Regions from separate parts of the Paenibacillus sp. FSL K6-1330 genome, predicted to be linked through region 3. Evidence: riboswitches for the same ligand, from Rfam matches in the RefSeq annotation. Region 3 holds a riboswitch; each other region holds the start of a gene.
What was found. A riboswitch is a leader RNA that binds a small molecule or an ion and turns the genes downstream of it on or off. The one in region 3 is predicted to bind thiamine pyrophosphate.
Positions count from the first base shown of each region.

Region 1: another riboswitch for thiamine pyrophosphate. It lies ahead of NYE54_RS22705 (YkoF family thiamine/hydroxymethylpyrimidine-binding protein); the one in region 3 lies ahead of tenA (thiaminase II).
Region 2: another riboswitch for thiamine pyrophosphate. It lies ahead of NYE54_RS03255 (ABC transporter substrate-binding protein); the one in region 3 lies ahead of tenA (thiaminase II).

Region 1 covers NZ_CP150269.1:5,015,607-5,018,699, reverse strand. The annotation lists gene NYE54_RS22715 (nucleotidyltransferase domain-containing protein) at 1-656, shown strand, start outside; gene NYE54_RS22710 (sporulation protein YjcZ) at 774-872, shown strand; gene NYE54_RS22705 (YkoF family thiamine/hydroxymethylpyrimidine-binding protein) at 944-1,549, opposite strand; TPP riboswitch at 1,634-1,736, opposite strand; gene NYE54_RS22700 (nitroreductase family protein) at 1,919-2,521, opposite strand; gene NYE54_RS22695 (ABC transporter permease) at 3,048-3,093, shown strand, end outside.
Region 2 covers NZ_CP150269.1:742,295-745,387, reverse strand. The annotation lists gene NYE54_RS03265 (GGDEF domain-containing protein) at 1-305, opposite strand, end outside; gene NYE54_RS03260 (VOC family protein) at 542-925, shown strand; TPP riboswitch at 1,097-1,208, shown strand; gene NYE54_RS03255 (ABC transporter substrate-binding protein) at 1,323-2,354, shown strand; gene NYE54_RS03250 (MTH1187 family thiamine-binding protein) at 2,446-2,739, shown strand; gene NYE54_RS03245 (ABC transporter permease) at 2,736-3,093, shown strand, end outside.
Region 3 covers NZ_CP150269.1:1,453,762-1,456,854, reverse strand. The annotation lists gene thiM (hydroxyethylthiazole kinase) at 1-752, opposite strand, end outside; gene tenA (thiaminase II) at 804-1,490, opposite strand; TPP riboswitch at 1,633-1,736, opposite strand; gene NYE54_RS06385 (iron-siderophore ABC transporter substrate-binding protein) at 2,961-3,093, opposite strand, start outside.

The sequences.
Region 1 (3,093 bases), 3.6 Mb from region 3:
ACGATTATCCCGACTGTTTGCTTGCTGTGCTTGGCGGCAGCGCGAGCAGAGGTGAATATAACGAACAATCCGATTTGGACATCATAGTCATTGAACGGGATGGTCATGATTTCAGCAGGAAGACGATAGAGGCACATGGGTGGATCGCGGAAATATTTATATTGTCTTTATCCTCCTATCGCGAATATTTCGATGAGGGAGTGATCGCGGCGAATCCTTCATTGCAGCGGATGGTCGTAGAAGGGACGGTGCTGCACGCGCTGCCTGAGGGAGAAGAGGTGCAGGCGGAAGCTCGAAGCGACTTGAATTACGGACCCATGCCCTTGATGCTAACCGACATTAACGAATACCGTTATATGCTAACCGAGTACCTGCTGGATTTGCAGAGTCCCCGAAGGGATGCCGAAAAGTGGTTTACGGTGCACAAAATAGCGGCGATTCTCTGTGATTTTGTACTTAGGGTGAACCGGGAGTGGACGGGTGAAGGGAAAACGCTGTTCCGTCTGTTCAACCGCTATGACTCGATCTTGGGAGAACGATTGGAAGCAGCGCTCACGGCGATGTATCGCCAGGATGATCCTTCAGTTCTTATGGCATTCACCGAGGAAATGCTCCATCCGTACGGAGGCAAGCTTCTCATTGGTTATGACGAATAGAATTTCCTTGCCAATATAAAAAGAGGGGTACATTAGCCGTGACACTAGCACGAGACGGGAAATACTATAATAGTGTGATTACATCACGTCATTCTTTAAATCCAGGAGGGGATCTTCATGAGCGGAGTATATGGCGGCGGTGGATGGAACAATTCAGTAGGAATTATTTTGGTTCTCTTTATCCTGCTCGTAATTATCTTGAGTGCTTGGGTTTAAACCGTCAAGATTCTTGGCAGTAGTGACAGGAAGCCCGGCGCTTGCCGGGCTTTTGTCTGCCTCAATAAAGCTCAATTCGATGCGGCTTTGACCGAAGGGCTGTGTGCGGACACAACCGCAGTCATGACCAAATGGCTGCTGTCAGATTGAATCGCATGTAAAAAAGCCTCTTCAAGGGATCCAAACACCTGGGCCAGAGACCCATCCAATCGGCTGGCGTAATGAACGCTTCCGGCGAATGTCCCGGCTGCCTTCGTACGATTAACTTCACCGTAGATGACATCCATGTAGTCATCGGTACCCATGGGGTATAGAGCGAATTGGCAAGCAGTCTCAATATCGGCATGTTCCCCGATGTCGTTGTTTAAGAGAGTCGAATCCTCGGTCATATATACATCGGCGTCCGTATCTCCGGGGCAACCGATGGAATAAGTACCATTAAAAACGGTATGCACGCCACTCGCTGCAGCATAGGCGAATATCGCCCTTGTAACATCAAAGACATGCTCTGCACGTCCACGAATACAGGTGCTCACATCATCTGTCTGAATCCATACCTTCCCCGTATCTACGGAATGTAGTGCGCCCATGATGACCTCCACAAACCGGTCCGTCATGGGAAATACCGAGAACCGGCACCCAACGATCCGACTGGTTCCGCATACAAGCTCATTCATTGTTATTTCCTCCCCATGATATAAGTCCACGCAAAAAAACCGCACCCCGTGAAGAAAGTGCAGTTATGCCTACGAAAAGAAATAAACATAAATGCTACACTTCCCCACGCTAGTATGACCTAGATCGGGTGTTAAGGGTTAACGGCAAACCGCCGTCTCTCAGCACATGGCACCCCTAGTACAGCCAACATTCTATGTAGTTGGTTATCGCAAGTTTGCCCGGAGCTTCTGTTATCTTAGAAGTTCGAGGGTTCTTACTTGACTAATTGTATCGCTTAGTGATCGGTTTTTCAATCTTTGCCCATTATAAAAGGACCGCCTATCCAAGTTGCGGGAACTTAGGGAGGCGGCCTTTTTTCATCTATTTAATTAGTTGTATACTTTTACGCGATCTTCAAGCGGTGCAAATTCTTTTTCGCCTGGTTCAGCAACCGGCTTACCGAAAGGCATTTGAGCAAGCAGCTTCCAGCTTTCCGGGATGTTCCATTCGGATTTTACTTTTTCGTCGATCAGCGGGTTGTAGTGCTGCAGGGATGCGCCCAGACCTTCTGCTTCAAGGGATGTCCATACTACAAATTGCAGCATGCCGTTGGATTGGTTGGACCAAATCGGGAAGTTGTCGGCATAAGCGGCAAAGTTCTGTTGCAGCCCGGCAATGACGTTGTTGTCCTCGAAGAACAATACCGTACCGTAACCAGCGCGGAATGCGCCCATTTTGTCGGCAGTGGATTTGAATGCTTCTTCATCGCCAACGACTTCTTTCAGGATGCCTTCCGTGATGTTCCACAGTTTATCATGCTGTTCGCCAAGCAATACAACGACGCGTGCACTTTGAGAGTTGAAAGAAGACGGGGTATACTTAACCGCTTCGTTTACGATTTCCTGAATACGCTCGTCCGAGATAACGGATTCTTTGCTAATCCCGTAATAAGAACGGCGACTTTTGAGTGCAGTTGAAAAATCTTTAGACATTGAAAAAAAACCTCCTGGTGTAATCGAATTTGCATTCGCCTGATAAGAAGATGTCCTTTACTTCAAGCAAATATGCATGTTGCTTATTTAGCAATATTTTTAATTATCATTCCATATTAACTTACGTTTAGTTAGGAATAATATTTATGTTAGTATATTAATATAACTTAGAGTAATTGTCAACGACTTTTGATTAAATATAATTTCCCTTATATATTAAATATGAATTGAATCCGTTTGGCTTTTTGAGAAGCTTCATTATATGGAGGTTTAAACGAAAGGAGTGCTTCCTACCTGAGGATATTAGCTATGTCTTCTCGAAACTTCATATTATGAACAATTCATGAACAAAATATACAAGTATGAACAAATTAATTGATTTTGATTCTCAATTACCCTTGTCGAGCCAGAATGAGGATGATATAATGCATATCAGAGCGCGATTGATAATCAATCTCAATGAGAATGGCGTTGAAAATTGCGAGATCCCGGATATTTTAGAGACATACGCATAGAAGGAAGAGCCATGAAGATTAGATACTTATTTGCAGCCGTTGTGGTACTCTCGATAA
Region 2 (3,093 bases), 710 kb from region 3:
AACAAATGGGTTAGAACTGGCAGGAAAGCGTTCTCTTTTCCAAACCAGATATTGCATGCGTGGAGGGTTCGGGCCACTGCCTCCCCCATCAATCCGAGACTCACAATAAGCCAAAACCTGCGAAGATGAACCTCAAAACGCCGACGGATCCGCATTAAATAAACGGAAGCGGCTGCAGGAGAAATAATGACTAGTACACGCTGAAGCGATAAAGCATCAGGCATCCACAGAGCGATCATTATCTGAATGAATGCATATATTATGGCGAGTCGAATCCACAGATGATCTGCTGGAGTTGGACTCATAAGCATTCCTCCTCGGCCAAAAGGTACGCTGGTTCACTTTAAGTGTGTTAGGTCTTTTGAATTAACATATCTATTTCTCATGATACTTTTTGCCCACCCAAAAGTAAAGATGAGGAAATGAAAGAAAAATCATCTTATTAGTCTGTGCACAAACAACATAACACCCACTTGACGTATAGGAATTATATGATAATATTTCAGTCATATCTTATATGAATCGGAAGGGGTGTTGAACCATGTCACAGAAACGATTGGATCATGTTGGTATTGTTGTCCGGGACCTTGAAGCTACAATCGCCTTCTATACATCCGTAGTCGGACTTGAGCTGAAGGACCGCCTGACCCATACTAATGGCGTCATCCAGCTGGCGTTCCTAGGATTTAACGGCAGCAACGAGACGGAAGTCGAGCTTATTCAGGGATACAGCGACACGCTGCCTTCGGAAGGAACGGTACATCATTTTGCAGTCAGCACGGATAACATTGAAGAGGAATATGCCCGTGTGCAGGGACTTGACGTTCCTCACTTGGACGAGGAAATCGTGACGCTTCCGAACGGGTACCGCTATTTCTTCGTGCACGGTCCCGAAGGAGAATGGATTGAGTTCTTCCAGCGCTAATCTCTGCGTAGAAGCCGTATTCAAACACTTTACCTTGTGAAAGGTTCATAGCATCAATTAATTCTCCCATTGCATTAGTGTTCTAACAAAGACCTGTCACGTTCGCGCCTCTTCGAACTAGACAGGTCTGCTGTGTTAGGACTATAATAGCGGATGTAATGATCGAAACTTCATAAATACCGGGGGAGCTGGAATTTGGCCGGCTGAGAGTGTATCCGATATGATACTGACCCTTACACCTGATCTGGGTAATGCCAGCGTAGGAAGCCCATGTTTGCGGCAGCTATTTATTTGCCGTGGTATACACTTACGCCGTCATGCGTCCTGATATCATCAGGGCGTTTTTTTTGTGGAGTTGCGAGGTAATAGAAAGAGAACTTAAAGGAGAGAAGAAACGATGAAGAAGGGAAGATGGATTCCGCTGCTTCTCGCTTGCGTCCTGCTGATGGTTGCGTCCGGATGCGGTACAAGCGGAGAGAACAAGAAGACAGGCGCCGCAGGTGAGGACAGTCAGACTTCCGGGAAGCTCCGTGACGTACAGCTGATGCTCGATTGGTCTGCCAATACGAATCACACCGGCCTGTATGCAGCGAAGGAGCTTGGGTATTATGAGGAAGAAGGGCTTAATGTCCAGATCGTCCAGCCGGGAGCAGGCGGAACGGATACGCTGGTCGCATCCGGAAATGTGCCGTTTGGCATCAGCTATCAGGAAGGCGTAACGCTGGCCAGAACCCAAGGATTGCCGCTCGTTTCCATCGCAGCGATCATTCAGCATAATACATCCGGCTTTGCGGCTCCCAAGGATAAAGGCATCTTGAAGGCAGGCGATTTTGAAGGGAAATCCTATGGCGGCTGGGGTTCGCCTGTGGAGGAAGCGGTTATGAAGTCCATCATGGAGATCGATGGTGCCGATGTCAGCAAGGTGAATATGGTCAATATGGGCGATGCCGATTATTTTACGGCCGTCAAACGCGACATTGATTTCGCCTGGATTTTCTATGCTTGGACGGGTATTGAAGCCGAGCTTCGCAATGAGCCGCTTGACATGATTTATGTGAAGGACTACTCCAAGCAGCTTGATTATTACACACCGGTGATCGTAACGAACGAGAAGCAGATCCAGGAAGACCCTGAGCTTGTCAAAGCGTTCATGCGGGCGACTTCAAAAGGATACGACTATGCGATTCAACATCCCGAAGATGCGGCAGCCCTGCTGACGAAGGCTGTTCCCGACCTGGATGCCGAACTGGTTCTCGCCAGCCAGAAATGGCTGAGCCCCCGTTATCAGGATGATGCATCCCGCTGGGGCGAACAGAAAGCCGAAGTATGGTCGGGGTACGCAGACTGGATGTTTGAGCGCAAGCTGCTGGAGAAGGAGCTTGACGCTGACAGCGCATTTACCAATGAATTTTTACCGGAGAAGCCATAAGGTTATTTCTATATTAAAGAAGAGAGACGGCCTTTGCAGCAGGCCGCCTCTCTTCCATTACAATACAGCTTGCACGAAAGGATGAGTTTATATGGCGAATACTCTCTTGAGCATTCAAGTAATACCGAGAACGCCAAACGGGACCGACAGCATCCCTTATGTAGATGAAGCGATCAAGGTTATTCAGGAATCAGGCGTGAAATACGAGGTTCATGCACTCGAAACGACCATGGAAGGAGAGCTCTCCGAGCTGCTCAGGATCGTTGAGCGCATGCACGAGGCGCTGGTGAATGCGGGCAGTCCCAGCATCATATCCCAGGTCAAAATCGCGCATCATCCAAGCGGCATCAGCATGGATAAGCTGACTGAGAAATACCGTCCATGAGAAGCTGGTGGAGTTCTGTTTGGCCGCCCGTTGTGGCGGTTCTCTTCTTTTTGGTGGTATGGCAGGCGGCAGTATCCGTGTTCGACATTGAACCCTTTATTTTGCCTGCACCGACGGCCATCGGGCATGAGGCCGTTACTGGAGCTTCCGGTCTCTTCCAGCATACAGCGGCCACCCTGCAATTAACCCTGATCGGCTTTATAATCGGTACGGCAATCGGTCTAATCATCTCGCTGGCACTGCACATGGTGCCTTTTCTCAAAACCGCCCTTTATCCGCTTCTTATTCTTAGCCAAAATGTGCCGACAATCGCCCTAGCCCCGCTTCTCATGATTTGGTTCGGCTTCGGCATGC
Region 3 (3,093 bases):
AGAAAAGCGATCTGGAAGCTTCCCGGTCCTTGGTCCGCCGTGCATTCCGCAGCTCTCGCCGCCGCGGCCCCGTAGAAGGCCAGACCCGCCGTACCTGCAAGCAGCAGGTTTGCTTCCGCTGCGGCAAAGGCACCCAGCACCGAGGTCAGCAGGCACCCTGCGCCGGTGACCTTCGTGAGCAGTGCATCCCCTCCGGTAATGATGCGTACCTCTGTTCCATCGGTAATCACGTCCTCTTCACCGGTAATGGCCACGATTGTGCCTAATTCGCGGGCAGCCCGCACAGCCAGCTCAGCATGATGACTGCCTGCGCTATTACCAGCGTCTACGCCCTTAATCTCGCGGGCCTCCCCGACAAGATGAGCGACTTCAGCCGCGTTTCCGCGCACGAGCGAGACCTTCACCTCACTCAGAATCCGCAATGCCGACTCCGTCCGAAAACAGGTCGCTCCCGCACCGACCGGATCCAGCAGAACCGGCACACCGTGCGCATTCGCCGATTGCCCGGCGAGAATCATCGCATCCACCAGCTCGCGGTTCAGCGTGCCGATGTTCAGCACGAGCGCGCCCGCTATGGCGGCCATATCCGCCACTTCCTCCGGCGCGTAAGCCATGACCGGCGACGCGCCCAGCGCGTACAAGCCGTTAGCCGTAAAATTCGTAACCACCACGTTCGTCATATTGTGAACGAGGGGGCTCGTCTGCTGTACCTTCGTTAAAAGCGCCGAAACCTCTTTTTCCCATGCATGCATATGAATCGCCTCTCTTATCTATATTGGAATTTATGTGCTTATTATGACTCCTTATAGCACCGCAGCCTGCAGCGGCACCGGCCATTCCTCCTGCTTATATGCCATATCCCAGAACATATACTCCAGCTGGCAGCTCAGCATGAAATGCTCCTTCATCCGTTCCCGCTCGGCTGCCGTCGCGCGCTCTGCCCATTCATCGACACGGTTGCAGAACTTGGCTGTCGCGTTTTCCCCACGGTTGCCGTAGAAATAAATCCAGTCATAGAACGGATGGGATGCATCCGGCTTCACTTCATCCAGCAGCTTGCGGCCAATCTCCAGATACGTCCATGGGCAAGGCAGCAATACGGCCATAATCTCGCCCAGACTGCCCTCATGCGCCACCGTCAGCATATGACGGATATAATGATGCGCGGACGGAGCCAGCGGATACCCTTGAAGCTCTTCGTAGGTCACCCCGGCGGCTGCGCACAAATTCTGATGCGGGTGCACCTCGCTGTGCAAGATGAATGAAATCTGTTCGTTAAAGGCCGCGATCTCTTCCCTGCTGGTCGATTTGGATATGGCAATTCCGTAAATCCGCATGTAGGCATTCAAATACTCAAAATCCTGCTTCACATAGTGAATCAGCTGTTCTCGCGCCAGGTTCCCCTCGGCAATGCCTTTTACAAAGGGATGATCAAAGATTGCTTGAAAAATTCCTTCCGCCTGCTGACGGAGCTCATGCGTGAAACTCATTTTTGTCCCCACCTCCAACTTATTGAAGAGCAGGAAGTCCGTAAGTCACGACTTTCCAGACAACGCTAAAAAGCCGCCCCCGAAAACTGGAGCGGCTTCGTCAACAAGCCCGGGTGCGCCAAAAAAGCGCACCGAGACCTCATATACGAAGGCTCCACTTTCCTACGCTAGTACGAACTAGATCAGGTTCAAAGGGTCCAAGATACGCTCTTGTCTCAGCCGCCAACGGCTCCCCTAGTGGACTTCCTATTCTTTTGTCTAATACTGTACATAGGTTTATGGATGCTGTCAAATGTTAACTGTTCGTGGGCGGAGCCCCACGCTCGAAGCTTTCCCATGAGTGGGGATTAGGATGATGTACGGTGGCGGAGGTCATTCGCAAAAACGCCGGCGGCCGAAACTTGTTACGGGAACACTGACGCTCGGCTGTCATGTATTCCCCAACATAATGAGTACATAAGCGTTGGGTGTCTAGGGGTATGCATGGATGGCTGGGATTATAATCGATGTAGGGGCCGGCGGGAACTCAGAGTAGCTATGGTTTAGAGGTAGATTCCGGGGTAACACAGCGTGTATAGCTGAGGCTGCTGCTGGTATTGGTGCTTACTGCCGGTCTTGTTACTATTGCTGGACTTGGTGCTACTCCTCGAGCGTAACGGACTGAGGATACGTTATTTGGCTGAGTAGGTGTGATTTTTGATAGTTATCGGACACCAGGTACGCTATTCATAGAATATGATAGCAAATGGGCCGGTAATTGTGGTAATAAGGGATCCTGTGTCCGTTAGATTTAAAAATCGAGGGCAATTTGAGAAATAAGGGACCTGGAGTCCGTTGACAGGTGGTCTTATCGCTACTGCTGGTCTAAGTGCTACTATTGATCTTGTTGCTACCTGCTGGCTTGGTGCTACTTGCTGGTCTTGGCTACTACTGATCTTGGTGTTACTGCTGGTATTGGTGCTGCTGCTGGCTCGGTTCTACTACTGGTATTGGTGCTACTGCTGATCTTGGTGCTACTTGCTGGTCTTGGCTACTGATGATCTACTGGACTTCGTGCTACTCCTTGAGCGTAACGGACTGAGGATACGTTATTTGGCTTAATAGGCGTAATTTTTGAGAGTTATCGGACACTAGGTACGTTATTCATAGAAAATGATAGCAAATAGGCAGATTATTGCGGTAATAAGGGATTCTGTGTCCGTTAGATTTAAAAATCGGGGGCAATTTGAGAAATAAGGGATCTGGAGTCCGATAACAGTCAGGGGCAGCGGCACGAATTAGGGGGCTTAGTTAAGCTGTGCTGGCGTACGGTGTGGCATGCCTTATAGCGGCAGTACTGGCGATGCTGTGATGCTAAAAAAGGAGGCGTCCCTCAAGATCTGAGATCTTTTGGGATGCCTCCTTTTTTAGCTTTTTCCTTGCATCATCTGCTATTCGATAATACTACCCTGTAGCATTCGTCTTCATTCATTACTGAATGCCGTAAAACTCCTGCAACTGGTCAATCATCAGATTGGCCGCCAGGATGCCGCCTGCTGTATTCCAGATTGCATCATCCACTTTGTGGGCTTGGCCGTTCTTGACGACGTTCAGGTTTTTCCAT